3 regions of the Marinobacter sp. MBR-105 genome follow, and region 1 is predicted to be linked to each of the others. Evidence: predicted binding sites of a transcription regulator. Region 1 holds the regulator's gene; each other region holds the start of a gene.
The links. The regulator FliA, encoded in region 1, starts transcription of late flagellar genes. The targets are predictions, from matches to a motif close to CTAAAGTTTNNNNNNNNNNNGCCGNTAA.

Region 1 (5,118 bases):
CTGCAGATCCGTGGTCACCACATCGAGATTGGCCACTGCCTTGTGCATGTGTTCGTCTTCGCTTTCGGAACCCAGACGCTGCAGGCGGTTACGCACCAGCACCAGTTCGCCCACCATGTTCATGATGTCGTCCAGGCGCTTGGTATCAACCCGAACCGTGGTTTCGCCCGCTGGTGCGGCCTCACGGGCAGGTGCAGGCGCAGGGGCCGGCTTGGAAGCGGCCTTGCTCTCGGCTTTGGCTTCCGCTTTCTTTGGTTCCGGGGCTGGTTCGGCCTTGCTTGATGGAGCCGGCGCAGGCTTGGGCTCACCTGCGGCAGCCCCCGCGCTTGGGCCTGCACCCTTGCCATGCAGTTCGTCCAGCAGGTTCTCGAATTCGTCGTCGGAAATCAGATCGGCGTCACCGGATGATTTCTCCGAGCCACCGCTGGTGTCGATATCTGCCTTGGGCGCTTCATCTTCCGCAGGCGCGCCGGCAAACTGGCCCTTGCCGTGGAGTTGATCCAGCAGGGCCTCAAATTCATCGTCGGTAATCTCATCACTGTCTGAGCCGCCGGCGGATTCTGCCGGGGTGCTCACCTGCTCGTTGCCGACCGGTTTCTGGCCATCGGATTTTTCATCCGCCAACGCGTCCAGCAGCTGCTCGAACTCTTCGTCAGTGATATCGCCCTGATCCCCTTGCTGTCCGACATCCGCAGACGACGGCTCCTGTGCCGGGGTTGGTGCTTCCACCGCCGGTGCATCCTCGGACTCGGGTTTGGCGAGTGCATCCAGAGCTTCAATCAGTTCGTCCGGCGCGGGCGTCGGTTCTTCCCGGTTGCGGACTTCTTCGAACATGGCATTAACGTTGTCCAGCGCCTCCAGCACCACGTCCATCAGGTCCGGTGTTACCTTGCGCTTGTGATTCCGGAGAATATCAAACACGTTCTCCGCAGAGTGGCAGCAATTAACCAGTGCCTCCAGCTGAAGGAAGCCTGCGCCCCCTTTCACGGTATGGAAGCCACGGAAAATGGCGTTCAGCAGATCGCTGTCATCGGGATGCTGCTCCAGATCCACCAGCTGCTCCGACAACTTTTCGAGTATCTCGCCGGCTTCTACCAGGAAGTCCTGCAGGATCTCTTCATCAGCATCTAACGCCATGCGTCACCCTCTTTATTATCAGAATCCGAGACTGGACAGCAGATCGTCCACATCGTCCTGTCCCGAAACTACATCTTCCCGCTCATCGGCCTTGATCTGGGGCCCTACCCCTTTTTCGGCCGATTCTTCTTTTTCTTCAATCTGATGCACTGTGCCGGTCAGTTGATCAACGTGGCTGGCCATCACCACCAGACCAAGAAGGTTGTCTTCCACCTCTTTCACCAACGCGGTGACCTTCTGGATAACCTGACCGGTAAGATCCTGAAAATCCTGAGCCAGAAGGATTTCCGACAGGTTCTGGTACAGACTGTCGGAGTCTGTCGTCAGGCCAGCGAAGAACTTGTCGATGCGACCGTAAAGCTCCCGAAACTCCGCAGGCTCCATTTCACGACGGCGCAGACGCTGCCACTCATCCCGCAGGGAAACCGCTTCATCCCGCATGGCGTGAGCCACCGGCATGCTTTCCTCAACCAGATCCATGGTGCGGTTCGCCGCCTGGCTGGTCATCTGAACCACATAGGCCAGACGGTCAGAAGCGTCGCTCATCTTCGACAGCACTTCTTTCTGCTCGGCATTACGCGGGTCTATCTGGAAGTTCCGGATTGCCTCATGGAGGCTGCGGGTCAGTCGCCCCACTTCCCGATACAGACTCTGATCGCGAACCTCGCTCAGTTCATTGATCAGGGTCATCGCCTTGGCATAATTCCCGGCGTTTACATTCTCGGCCAGGTCGGAGGCCTGCTTTTGAAGCTTCTCCGCCACCTCCGGATCAAGGCCCTGATGGTTCTGTTTGGTATCACTCATGGCGAGCCATCCGACCTCTGGTTACTGGATTCGTTCGAAGATTTTCTCGATCTTTTCCTTCAGCACGGCTGCCGTGAAAGGCTTGACCACATACCCGTTCACCCCGGCCTGAGCCGCAGCCACGATCTGGTCCCGCTTAGCCTCTGCCGTTACCATCAGAACCGGCAGGTTCTTCAGGTTTTCATCAGCACGGACAGCCTTCAGAAGGTCAAAGCCCGACATGCCGGGCATGTTCCAGTCAGTCACCAGGAAGTCATACTTGCCGCTTCGGAGCATGGGCAACGCGGTGTTGCCATCGTCTGCTTCATCCGTATTGGTGAAGCCGAGATCTCGCAGCAGGTTTTTGATGATGCGTCGCATTGTGGAGAAGTCATCCACAATGAGAATTTTCATGTTCTTGTCCAATGGGACCTCCAGTCAGTAACACCCGGAATTCATTCAGCCTTTTGGAAGTCTAGCAGGCTGCTACCTTAAGCGCTTATTGTGTGGTGTTTGCGCACGTTGTAAAGCATCGTTTACCAAAAGCTACACAGCTTGCTGAGAGAGAAACACAGCACCTGGCCGATCAGTCGTTGTCACCATCCCGCCACTCGGCCAGCCGGCTGCGAAGTCGCAACGCCGCCTGGCTGTGAATCTGGCTTACCCGACTCTCACTGACCCCAAGTACCGCGCCGATTTCCTTGAGGTTGAGCTCTTCCTGGTAGTACAGGCTCAACACCAGCTTTTCGCGCTCAGGCAATTGCTCGATGGCGTCCGCCAGACTGCGCTGGAAAGCGCCGGAAGCAATACCGTCCAGTGGATTCTCACTGGCCTCTGGTTCTTCTATCGGCAGCTCGCCGGATTCATTGAGCTCATCAAGGCTAAAAAGTCGACCGCTGTTAGCGTCGGCCAGTGAGGCGTGATATTCGTCCAGACCAATGCCGAGCTCTTCGGCCACTTCAGCATCCTGGGCCTCGCGCCCGGTACGATCTTCCACTTGTTTGATGGCACTGGCGATTCGCCGGGCATTACGATGCACTGAGCGGGGCACCCAGTCGCCTTTGCGGATTTCGTCCACCATGGCGCCACGGATGCGAATGCCGGCATAGGTTTCAAAGGTGGCGCCCTTGCCTGAAGAGTAGCGCTGCGCAGCCTCCAGCAGGCCAATCATACCGGCCTGCATAAGGTCTTCGAGCTGCACCGATGCGGGCAGTCGGGCCATGAGATGAAGGGCGATTTTCTTGACCAGCGGCGCATGCTCTTCAATCAGGGCTGAAGGGCTCCTGGCGCCGGCCTGATGGTAAATTCCCAGATTTTTCGCCAATGTCATGTATCCGGTTTTCTTGTAGGACTGGATTCAGATCAGACTTCGACGAGCCGCTCCACGAAGAACTCGAGATGCCCCCTGGGAGAGGACGGCAAAGGCCAACTGTCCACTTTTTCGGCCAGAGCCCGGATAGCCAGCGAGGCTTTCGCCCTCGGATAGGCATCCAATACCGCTTTCTGTCTTTGGACGGCTTTCTTGACGGCCTCGTCGTAAGGCACGATACCTACATATTGTAGTGCCACATCCAGAAAACGCTCGGTGACCCGGGTCAGTTTTTCAAACAGATGGCGGCCTTCCTGCTCATTGCGGACCTGGTTTGCCAGGATACGGAAGCGGTTGGTGCCATAATCCCGGTTCATCAGTTTGATCAGCGCGTAGGCATCGGTAATGGAAGTAGGTTCGTCGCAGACCACCAGCAGAAGTTCCTGCGAGGCCCTGAGGAAGCTGACCACCGATTCAGAAATACCTGCGGCGGTATCCACAATCAGGACGTCAATCTGGTCGCCCAGCTCACTGAAAGCGTTGATCAGGCCGGCATGTTCCATGGCGCTGAGTTGGGTCATACGCTGGGTGCCGGAGGAAGCCGGTACAATCTTGATACCGCCAGGGCCATTCACCAGCACGTCTTTCAGATCACAATCGCCGCTGAGTACGTCTTGAAGATTTCGATTGGCGGTAATGCCGAGCAACACATCGATGTTGGCGAGCCCGAGATCCGCGTCCAGCAAGACAACCCGGCGCCCCTTCTGGGCCAGGGCGATACCGAGATTGACCGAAACATTGCTCTTGCCGACACCGCCCTTGCCGCCGGAAACCGCAATCACCTGAACCGGATGTGGTCTGCTCATACTGTTATCAGTCTCTTACTACGTTCTTGTACGGGCACGCGTGCCGGTGTTTTATTCTGGTCGCCAACGAGGCTCAGGCACCTTCGGCGACTGTCTGTGCGCTCTGCACGGCCTTAAGCCGTTCTACGCCCAGGCGCACTAACGGAATGGCCTCCGCCCTCTGGAGATCTTCCGGTATCTTCTGGCCATCGGTGTACCAGGCCACCGGTAAGCTGGTCTCCATAACGAACCCGAGCGCTTCGCCCAGGGTCAGGGCCTCATCAATCTTGGTCATGATGCAGCCTGCAAGGCTTGCCATCTTATAGCAATGCCACACGGATTTCATGATACGTGGCTGACTGGTGGCGGAGACCACCAGATGTGTACGGATATTGTGATCGCTGCGAGCCAACTCCGCCAGTTGTTCCTGGTAACCGCGGTCGGCACTGGTCAGGCCGGCAGTGTCAATCAGCACCAGGTGTCGATCCGATAACTCATCAAGAATGTCATCCAGGGAATGGCTCTCATCCACCACACGCACGGGCACATTCAGGATGCGGCCGAACACGAAGAGCTGTTCATGAGCGGCCACACGATAGCGGTCGGTGGTCACCAGTGCCAACGAATCCGGACCATGCTCAAGGACGTAGCGGGCCGCCAGCTTGCCAATGGTGGTGGTTTTGCCAGACCCGGTTGGCCCGACCAGGGCATAGATACCGCCGGCATCAAGCCAGTCTTCGCGACCGGTACGAACGCCGGTCGCCAGCATTTTCAGTGACTGCTTCCAGCCGTCCTCCAGACGCCCGGCCCGGTGCCGACGGGACAGAGAGCCGGCCAGCTCCGCGCCCAAACCGAACTCCTGCAGGCGCTCGGCCAATCGTTGCTGAACTGCGCTGTTGCCGGTCGGCGTGGCAGTTGCAGCCTTACCACTGACCAGATCACGCAGAGAGCTGATTTCGGCACGCATACTGGCCAGTTCATCGGCATAGCCACCGGCGCCGGATTCGCTACCCGCAAACGGCTTTGCCAGCGCTTCATCACTGG
Region 2 (5,118 bases), on a different contig from region 1:
AACTCACTGCCGAGATGGCCAGAGTCCTGGGCATAGAGGCTTCGGCACCGAGCAATGCAGGTCATGATGTCGACGACAGTACGATAGATACCGTCACGCTCAGGCAGCTCTGGCCGGACGCCCAAAAACACCTACGGGCGGCAGGACGTCTGTTGCAAGCGCCAGAGAATCAACCCGAAGCAATCCGGCTCTGCCCCGATAACCCGACAGCCGAAGCCCACCGGGTTCGCGGCATTGCCGGTAATCTGGGTTTCCGGCGTTTAGCGGCAACGCTGGCAAACCTGGAGACCCGGCTGAAATCGGAAAAACCGGTGCCGGAGGCCCTGTGGCAGGAGCTCCAGAACGATTTTGATCGGGCACGCCAGTGGCTGACCGAACAAGCAGCGGACTCTGAAACGCGCCCCGCAAGCTGGACTGAACCGGATGCCATAGACCCGAAAACGCTGGCACAAGTGATCGAACGCCTGAGCCAGGGCGAAATTCCGGAACGCGCTATCGACCAGCTGAAGCCAGGACTGCCCACGGAGATCGCCGATGCGATGAACGAGGCTCTCGACGACTTCGAACCAGAGAAAGCGGCCAAAATTCTGATCACTTTTCGCGATACCCTGGAGGCCTCGCAATGCTGACCGACACCAAGACCCTGCTGCTGGTGGACGACGAGCCAGCCAACCTTCAGGTGCTGCGCAACGTACTTTCCGACCACTACCGGCTACTGTTCGCCAAAGATGGTGAACGGGCGCTGGAACTGGCACGCAGCGAGAAACCGGATCTTGTTCTGCTGGATGTGATGATGCCGGGAATGTCCGGTTACGAGGTGTGCAAAACCCTGAAGGCCGGCCAGGATACCCGCGCTATCCCGGTGATCTTCGTCACCGCATTGTCTGATGCCGATGACGAGGCCCGGGGCTTTGAGCTGGGTGCTGTGGACTACCTTACGAAACCCGTGAATGCGGCAATTGTCCGGGCCAGGGTGAAAAACCATCTGTCGCTGGTGCGTATGGACGAGCTGATAGAGACCCGGCTGGCCGTCGTTCAGCGACTGGGGCGCGCGGCGGAATACAAGGACAACGAAACCGGCCTGCACGTTATCCGCATGAGCCATTTCTCGCGGTTGATCGCGCTGGAGGCCGGCCTCGGCGAAGCCTGGTCCGACACTCTGCTCAATGCCGCCCCGATGCACGATATCGGCAAGATCGGCATTCCGGACGCCATTCTCCAGAAACCTGGCAAGCTGGAGCCGGATGAGTGGCTCATCATGCAACGCCACGCGGAAATCGGGGCGGAGATCATCGGTGAAGACGGCTCAGATCTGCTCAACATGGCGCGGGAAGTGGCACAGAACCACCACGAGAAATGGGATGGCAGCGGCTATCCTCAAGGCCTGAAAGGCGCCGCTATTCCCATTTCTGCGCGGATTGTGGCCCTGGCCGATGTCTTCGACGCTCTCACCAGCGAGCGCCCTTACAAGAAGGCCTGGCCCGTAGAACAAGCAACGGATCTGATTCGTGAGCAAAGCGGCAAGCATTTCGACCCGGAACTGGTCGAGGCCTTCTTTCGCTGCCTCCCGGCCATACTTGACGTGCGCCAGCGTTGGCAGGAGGGGGCTGCCTAACAGCCCAGATCGCCACGCTTCAGAACTTCTTCAATCATGTCATCCAACAGGTCAATGACTTCGCCTGAGGAAGACTTGAGCGTGGCTACCAACTCCCGGGAGAGTTCAGAATAGCGATCAGAACTGATCCTCTTCTGATGAAATTCCTGGGCCGTTTTATAAAGCTCACGGCCTGCTTTATGCACTTGTGGGTGAACCACCTTAATCAGCCGGTCAGCACTGCGGAGCTGGTGCATGGGCTGAGCCTTGTCGCTGGCCAGGAAATGGCCCAGCCGGCACTGGGTGTGATCCTTCACTTCCGCCTCAGTGATCGAGTTTTCATTGAATACGGCAAAGCGGATGAGCTTGTCCACCCAGACCACATGATCACGCTTGGCACTGGCCAGCACGAGACAGGGAGTGGTTAACCGGATCTGGCTGAAGATGCGGTCGGTGTCGTCCCGAAGTGGGCGAATCGCCTGCATCAAATCCCGGAAAATACTGGCCAAAGCATCGGAATCTTCAGAGTTGGAACTGACCTGACGCGCCATATCCGCGGCCACCTGACTCTGCTCCTCGGCCGCAGCGGCAATGGAGGTTGCCTGGTCGTAGTTGATGTTCGAGGACTCCCGGGACTGATGTATCACCTCCGCCACCCGCTCCCGGCTTTCCCCCGAGGCCTGCACAGCACGTACGGAATTTCCCAACCGGGACTGGACCGATTCAGAGCCGGAGATGATCTGCGAGACAATCCCGTTGATTTCCTGCGCCGCCCCCGCACTTCGGGCAGCTAATTGCCGCACCTCGTCCGCAACCACCGCAAAGCCCCTGCCCGCCTCACCGGCACGGGCGGCCTCAATCGCCGCATTAAGGGCGAGCAGGTTTGTCTGGTCGGATATTTCATTCACGGTGTTGGTAAGCGATTCAATACTCCGGGTTTGCTCCGCCAGCGAACGCATTTCCTCGTTGGCCTGGGTCAGGGCGATATCCACCTCGGCCAGACGCGCCTCCATATCCTCCAGCGCGGAAATGGATTCCCTGGTGTACTCATTTACCCGGGAGGCTTGCTCCAGTACATCCTGGCCCAGGCCACCCACTTCCGACGCACTGGCCGACATTTCCTCAATGGCGGCGGACAACGTCTGAATATTGGCGACAAGGTTATGAATGCGGTCGTCAAACTCCAGAGCGCCCTGGCCCAGATCAGAAATATGGCGGGAGACATCCACCGCCCCGTTGGCCACTGAAAGCTCCTCGGAACGCACCGACGACAAATACTCTGCCAGTGGCACCAGCCAGTCCGGACAACGTGTGGGCACCCCGTTATCAAGTAAAGATTGAATCTGTTGTTTTGCTCGTTTTTCAGACAGGAACATAGCTCTTACTCACGCAGATCCGGCAGTCGGAATTATTGGACTTGTTTGAACTTGATAACTGTCAATATTAACGGCAGATGCGCCAGATCCTGCAGAACCCAGATCAATTTTTCTGACGGGTTTTCAGGGCAACCGGTAGCGGCTGATCAACTCGTCCACCCGGACCACGCTGTTCTCCAGCTCACCCGCCATGTTCTGCACACTGTCGGCCTCTTTGGCCACCTCAGCGTTACGGGTCGCAACCGCATGAATGTTCTCGTTGATCTGCAACGACGTGGCTGCCTGTTGCTCGCAGGCCGCCGCGATCTGGTTGTTCATACTGCTGACCGAATCAATGGCCTGTTCAATGCGGTTAATAGCCTCCGCGGCTTGCTGAATCGCCCGGTTGGATTCTGTGGAGCGCGTCTGCCCCATTTCCATGGCGGCAGTGGTGGCCTCGGACAGGTTCTTCAACTCATCCACTGTGGCACGAATTTCCTCGGTGAATTCCTGAGTGCGGCGCGACAGAGATCGAACCTCATCGGCGACCACAGCAAATCCGCGGCCATGCTCTCCTGCCCGGGCTGCCTCGATAGCCGCATTCAGCGCCAGCAGATTAGTCTGGTCGGAGATATCGTGAATCGAACCGGTAACCCGCGCGATGGATTCCACCTTGCCTGCCAACTGTTCCACCATTCGGGCACTGTCTTCCAGTGCCTTGTTGGTTGCATCCGTCATGGTTCGGGCACAAGTCATGGCCTGGCTGCCTGCGGAAGCGGAATCCGCCGCATCGCTGGCGGCTTCCGACGCCAGTTGAGCATTGTGCGCCACTTCCTGCACGCTGGCCGACATCTCGTTGGTGGCGGTGGCTACCTGATCAGCCTGCTGTTGCTGCTCATCTACAAATCGACGAGTGCTCTCGCTCGCCCGCAACAGCTGTTCGGAATTCCGACGCAGCTCCAGCGAGAACTCTCGCATTTGCCGGATCAGCTCGCAGGACTTTTCCATCATGTCGTTGAAGGATTTGGCACTGGCGTTACCGTCTGTGGCGGGCAGGCGGCCGGACAGATCATGTTCCCGGTCAAAGTCGCGGACAATGGCCATCATGCGAAATGCCTGATGTCTCTCCTGTTTCATCTGCACCGCAAAGAACACCAGAATGCCGGCCTCAAACACCACAAAGGCGGCGTGAAGGAAGGCGATACCCCAGCTACAGCCATAGTTGAAAATCATCAATGGCATTCCGCCCACCTCAGCTTCTGAAAGCTGCAAAGCGGTCAATAACAGATGGTGGGCGGCAATGGTGACGGCCGCAGCAACAACCGGCACCCAGTCCCGGTAAATGATCACCAGAGCCAGGGCCGAGAAGATGTGGAAATGCATTTCGATACGGCCCATCTGGGCCTGAATCATAATGGCCGAATACAGCATCAGGCAGGCCGCGAACAGAACCGAACTCGCCCGGGTGCCCCGCAGCAGGTAGTAGCCCGCCAGTGCCACCACACCCACCAACACCGAAGCCGCCAGTGCAAAACCATGGGTACCATAACCCCAGGGCACCCACAGCCCCACCACAGGTACATGGGCCAACAGAATAAAGAGCATCTGGCGGTCGGTTACCAGCGCCTGTTCTTTTGCCAGATCGTCAATCGCAATGCTGTTTGCCACGGCTGAAACCCTCAAAATTGCGACAGAAGCCGCTGAATGTCTTGCTCAACCCGGGCCAGATCCAGCGCCGGGGAGCTGTAAAGCAAATGGCGCCGATTATCTGCGGTGACGGCGTAAATCCGTGCACTGTGGTCGAAATCGTACTGATCACCGTTACCCACTTTCGCGGCATATTCGGCAAACCCCATCGCCAGTTCTTGCGCAGCGGCCTGAGATACGGGCCGGACGGCCTGAAAACCCTCGCCCATACTGGCCATAATCCGGTCAAGCTCCTGCTGGCTGTCTCGTTCGGGATCCAGTGTTACAAATACGAAGCGCACCGGTTCGTCGGCCATTCGGTCGTGAAGCTCCTTCAAGTTGACCAGTTGCAGCGGACAGACCGTGCCGCAATGCTGGTAGCCGAAAAACACCAGCCGAATCTCCTCGCTGCCACGCTGATACCCGGGTAACGGAGGTACTTCAATATTAGTTTTGAAGCCGTAGTAATCGCCATCACGGGTG
Region 3 (5,118 bases), on a different contig from region 1:
GGCCGGGCGGGATTTCGTGGTGCTGGGAAAAGGACAGGTGGTCTCAGCGGACCACATCATCATGATCGACGGTGAGCGGTTAACGAAAGGGTAATCGCCCGGTAATTGCTATTGACCGCGGGCTGCCTCTACTCTGTTGGCGTTGTACACATATACCGACAGAGGGACATGTTATGAATAAGTTTACCTTGAGCGCACTCGCACTGGTTGCCACGCTTGGACTTTCTGCCTGCAGCTCCGAGAGCGATGAAGGCGCGGATTTTGAAGAAGCGGGTGAAAATGCCGAGGAAATGATGGACGACGCCGCTAACGCCACCGAAGAAACCTGGGAAGAAGCCACGGGTCAGGATGAAGGCGTGATTGGTGAAATGCAGGAAGGTGCCGAAAACGCTGGCGACGAGATTGAAGAAGCCGCGGATGAAGCGGGTGACGCCATGGAAGAAGCAGCGGACTCCATGGAAGAAGGCTACGACGAAATGACTCAGTAATTACTCGCTTCAATAGTGAAAAGCCTGGCCAGCACAGAGTCTGGCCAGGCTTTTATTAAGGTCTCCTTATCCCACCATTAAAGTGCGAGCTCCCCTCCATCTTCGCGGTAGATAACGATAGTAGCTGAACGTGGCCTATTGCCAGCCTCACCGAATGCGGTCGCATCGCGGGAAGTGGCAGGCCAATTACTTACGTCGGTGTTGAAGGCCTCTTTAGAGCCGCCTTCTCCGGGATGCTGGATGTTGATGAACATGGAGCGAGCGTCCGGCGTCATCGAGATGCCGGTTATTTCGCATCCATTTGGTCCAACAAGGAATCGTTTCAACTTGACCGCATCTGCGTCGCCGCCAATGAAAGTGTTTACTGATTCCTGGCCGTTGTTGTCAGATGTCGTGACCGTAACGCTTTCGCCGTCACCTACTCTGCCAGGAATGGCGACCAACATCTGGTTGTTCGTTTTGCTGCGAATCCCGGAGGAGCCGTCATCAGTCTGGATCCACATTACACCGCGTGGGTCGATAAAAAGTCCGTCCGGGCTTGAGAACTCGTTGTCTGGGGTGAGGCCAGAAACATTGTAGTCTGCGGAAGCATCGGCACTCGAGCCAAAAAGGAAAATGTCCCACTCAAAAGCGGTGGCGGCATGGTTTCCGTCTTGCTCGCGCCAGCGAATGATGTGGCCGTTGGAATTTACCGCACGGGGGTTTACTGCATCCAGGTCAGTGGACGGACGGTTGCTGGGATTACCGTTGGTCAATGTCAGATAAACATCGCCATTGGTGGGGTGCACCACTGCCCATTCGGGTCGATCCATTGGCGTTGCGCCCAAGACGTCGGCTGCCAGGCGGGCGCTCGCTAGAACTTCTGCCTCAGAGGCAAAGCTGTACTGGTAAGTTGTGCCGTCATCATTGTAGGTGTGGTCGCCGTTGAGCTCCGGATTGGAAATGGTCAGAGCCTTCCAGGCACCGGTGCCATCATCATTGAATACCGCAACGTAGAGTGTGCCCTCATCAAGGTATTTGTCGCCTGCCGCCAAACCACCATTGCGGTCGGACTCGGTCCACGCTGTTTTCGATACGAACTTGTACATGTACTCGCGGCGAGAGTCATCGCCCGAATAGATAACGATAGGGGCACCTTCTTTCGCTGGTGCAACCCAGGCGCCTTCATGGGAAAAACGACCCAGTCCTGTTCGTACCCTGGGCTTTTGTGTAGGGCGGAACGGGTCAACTTCGGTCACGTAGCCATGAAGGTTGGGTTCATAGCGGAAGTCCTCGGTTGCCGTTGAGCCGCTGGTGTTTACGCCAAAGCGCTGATATTGATCCCCTGGCACTTCATCCCATTGGCGGTATGCCCAGCCATTTCCACTGATGCCGTAACGTGCGAGCCAGCCCTTCTGCTTTTCGGACAGGGCATCGACATTGCCAACGCGAAAATAAGCGTACCAGTTTTCTTCTGCTGCGAGATACGTGCCCCATGGGGTGTAGCCGTTGGCACAGTTGTTCATCGTGCCGTAGCGAGTTGTTCCGGTTGGCGTCAGTTTGGTTTTGACGAAATCTTCTCCTGCAACAGGCCCTTGCATCTGCATTTCGGTGAAAACAGTCAGGCGACGATTGTAGGGTGAATCCGTGATGACGGACCACTTACCGTTCTCCTTACGAATTTCGACACAGGAGACGCCGTGCCCGTTCATCTCACGGTCAACGATTTTTTTGAGCTCTTGAATGTCGTTGGCGAAAATGGCATCTGCTTTGGCCGTCGCAGTCTCATGCAGCGTGTTGTCTTCAAGGTTTTCGTGGTTAAGAACCAGAATTCCTCGGTCGGACGCCTCGGGATCGTACTGTCCTGATGCATTCATGCCGAAGAAATGCATGCCGTCATGCTCATCGCCTGATCGACTGTCATAATCAACATCGGTTCCGTCGTTTTTGAAGGGCGCCAGGCCGGAGAACAGGGGGTCGCCTTTGGCGTAGAGAACGTCAGCTTTATAACCAGGGGGTAGAATAACCCGGTCTTCAATTCCACCCGGGATCGAAGAAAAACCCAGTTGTGTCGGGTTCATCGTAACAGAGTCCGGACTCGTGGCAGGGCTGTTTGAACTGCTGCTGCCTCCGCAGCCGCTCAGGCCCAATGAGCCAAGAACACCCACAGTGGCTGCAGACGCTGTACCAGTGAGCAGTTTACGTCGCGAAAGACGCGCTTTGATCACTTCATCAAATGGCCGATTGTTGCTTCGATTGCTGTCTTCGACTGGATGATGTCCCATTTTACTCTCCTTATGTCACGACACTGAATGGAGGACGTTTCGATTTGCTGACCAAGACGGTCGGCAGTTCGACGAAGAAAATAAGGATCGCCAAGGTAAGTGACAGTTTTGATTCAGATCGGTGACATATTGAAGAAGAAACTTTTGCAGTGGACCTATAGCCCTAAAGCACCTTGTGAGTGACGCTGAAAGGTAGCTACCGCAAATAAAGAAAATCGAGGGGCGGCCGATAGCTGATAAACACACTAAAGTAGCAGTTATTAACCCATATCATTTCTTTACTCTCAGGGATGGCCTGCAATAACAACATGCTTGCGTTAGCAATGATAAAGATGAGGGCACCATGGGTTTACTCGATCGCACTGCAATTTTATGGGGGGTGGGCATTGCTGTTGCGCTCGGTATTGCCTGCATTCTGGTGGCTCCGATGATGGGGCTCGATGCCGCGTCTCTGTTGATCGGACTCCTGGTTGGTCTCGCCGCCGCGGCCGGCTATCTGATATTGAGGGTGCTGGAACCAATAGAGCGTGGGATTAACGGCCTGAATGATGGCTCCCTGGCTGATAACCACCCGTTGCGGGCTCAATGTGCGCAGCTTCTGGCCGATGCCCGGGCTGGCAAGGCCCTGGTTGAAACGCTCTCGGCCAGTGCCGACAAGAGTGCCATCTCGGCCGCCGAAGTCTCGTTTGCGGCGGATCAGGTGAAGCAGCGCCTGGACAGACAGGTGGAAGAAACCGCCCAGATGGCCGATTACGCCGGCCAGATCACGGAATCGGTTCGGGAATCATCGGAACAGGCCACCAACGCCGCCACCATGGCATTGCAGAATCGCGAAGTCAGCGTGGAGGGGCGTCAGTCATTGGTGTCGGCCATTGAAAATGTGCGCCTGGTGCATCAACAGTCGGAAGAGAACCTCAGGTTGATTCAGGCCCTGCACGAAAAATCCGGCAAGATCCAGGGCGTGACGTCCACCATTCAGGGCATCGCCGAGCAGACTAATCTTTTGGCACTGAATGCCGCCATTGAGGCGGCCCGAGCCGGTGAACAGGGCCGCGGGTTTGCGGTGGTGGCCGATGAAGTCCGGCAGTTGGCCGGGCGCACTGCCCAGGCCACCAGTGAAGTGGCGGACACCCTCGACGAAATTCAGAATGACACAACCAAGATTGTGTCCCGCATTGAATCTCTGGCGAAAACCGTGGAAGACGGGCTAGCATCTGTAGAGAGCGTTGGCGGCCAGCTGGATCAGATTCGGGATCAATCCGACCGGGTTCAGCAGCAGGTTGCCCGTATTGCCGAGATTGACCAGAACAACGAGCAGAGTCTGGCCCAGGTGTTTTCGGCTATTGAGTCTGTCCGTGACCATATATCCGAAAGTGATACCAGTGTGGCATCGCTGGCGGACCAGGCTTCCACGTTGATGGAGCTGGCGGAGAAGGCGAATGCTGCCTTTGCGCTGAACAGCAGCGAAAGCTACCACCGGCCGTTTTATGAGAAAGCACTGGAAGGGGCGCAGCAGATTGGCCAGTTGTTTGAGGCGGCAATTCGAGAGGGCCGTTTGAGTGAAGCGGCGCTGTTTGACAAAAAGCGAACACCGATTGCCAACACCCAGCCCCAACAGTATTCCAGCAGCTTCGATCGGTTTACTGACCAGATGTTTCCGGCAATACAGGAGCCCATCAAGAAATCCCATGAGGCCATTGTGTTCTCCATCGCCTGCGCGCCGGACGGTTATGTGCCTACCCATAACAAGGATTTTGCCCACCCGCCGAGTGGTAATCCGGAAGTGGACCTGGTGAAAAGCCGCAGCAAGCGACTGTTCAATGACCGCACTGGCATACGCTGCGGGAGTCATACCGAAAGCATGCTGCTCCAGACCTATCGCCGGGACACCGGTGAGATCATGCACGACCTGTCGGTGCCCATCTATGTGAACGGTAAGCACTGGGGCGGTTTCCGGGTTGGGTATCGGCCGGCGGGGAATTGATCGCACTGGGCTCCAGCCAAGGCTGTGATAGACTGCCAGGGACGTAACAAGGAGAACACCTGTGTCCGAAACCGAGTATATCCCCGCAAAACCTGACGGTCAGCAATCACAGGAGCCCAGCTCTGCGAGGAATCTGGCGGTGGTGGTTTACATCCTGCAGGCGTTGTCTTTTTTCCTGGGGGGGCTGACGGCACTGGTGGGCGTGATCATCAACTACGTCAAACTGGATGATGTCCGTGGTACCTGGATAGAGCCCCATTTCCGCTGGCAGATCCGCACCTTCTGGATTGGTTTGCTGTGGACAGTCATCGGGGTGATTACCACCATGCTGATTGTGGGCTGGTTTATTCTGCTGGGTATTGCGATCTGGGTGATCTACCGA

Region 2: ACSSVV_RS09515 (methyl-accepting chemotaxis protein) is a predicted target of FliA. The motif match lies at 3,038-3,065, and genes of this name have one in related genera.
Region 3: ACSSVV_RS15560 (methyl-accepting chemotaxis protein) is a predicted target of FliA. The motif match lies at 2,958-2,985, and genes of this name have one in related genera.

What each region holds. Positions count from the first base shown of each region.
Region 1 is NZ_JBRJHG010000001.1:544,424-549,541, forward strand. Features, by position in the region: gene ACSSVV_RS02625 (chemotaxis protein CheA) at 1-1,137, opposite strand, end outside; gene ACSSVV_RS02630 (protein phosphatase CheZ) at 1,156-1,941, opposite strand; gene cheY (chemotaxis response regulator CheY) at 1,963-2,346, opposite strand; gene ACSSVV_RS02640 (RNA polymerase sigma factor FliA) at 2,507-3,250, opposite strand; gene ACSSVV_RS02645 (MinD/ParA family protein) at 3,283-4,095, opposite strand; gene flhF (flagellar biosynthesis protein FlhF) at 4,169-5,118, opposite strand, start outside.
Region 2 is NZ_JBRJHG010000006.1:221,863-226,980, forward strand. Features, by position in the region: gene ACSSVV_RS09505 (MHYT domain-containing protein) at 1-629, shown strand, start outside; gene ACSSVV_RS09510 (response regulator) at 623-1,615, shown strand; gene ACSSVV_RS09515 (methyl-accepting chemotaxis protein) at 1,612-2,970, opposite strand; gene ACSSVV_RS09520 (methyl-accepting chemotaxis protein) at 3,094-4,617, opposite strand; gene ACSSVV_RS09525 (SCO family protein) at 4,629-5,118, opposite strand, start outside.
Region 3 is NZ_JBRJHG010000014.1:18,167-23,284, reverse strand. Features, by position in the region: gene ACSSVV_RS15575 (hypothetical protein) at 1-94, shown strand, start outside; gene ACSSVV_RS15570 (hypothetical protein) at 174-488, shown strand; gene ACSSVV_RS15565 (PhoX family protein) at 566-2,752, opposite strand; gene ACSSVV_RS15560 (methyl-accepting chemotaxis protein) at 3,096-4,736, shown strand; gene ACSSVV_RS15555 (DUF4870 family protein) at 4,798-5,118, shown strand, end outside.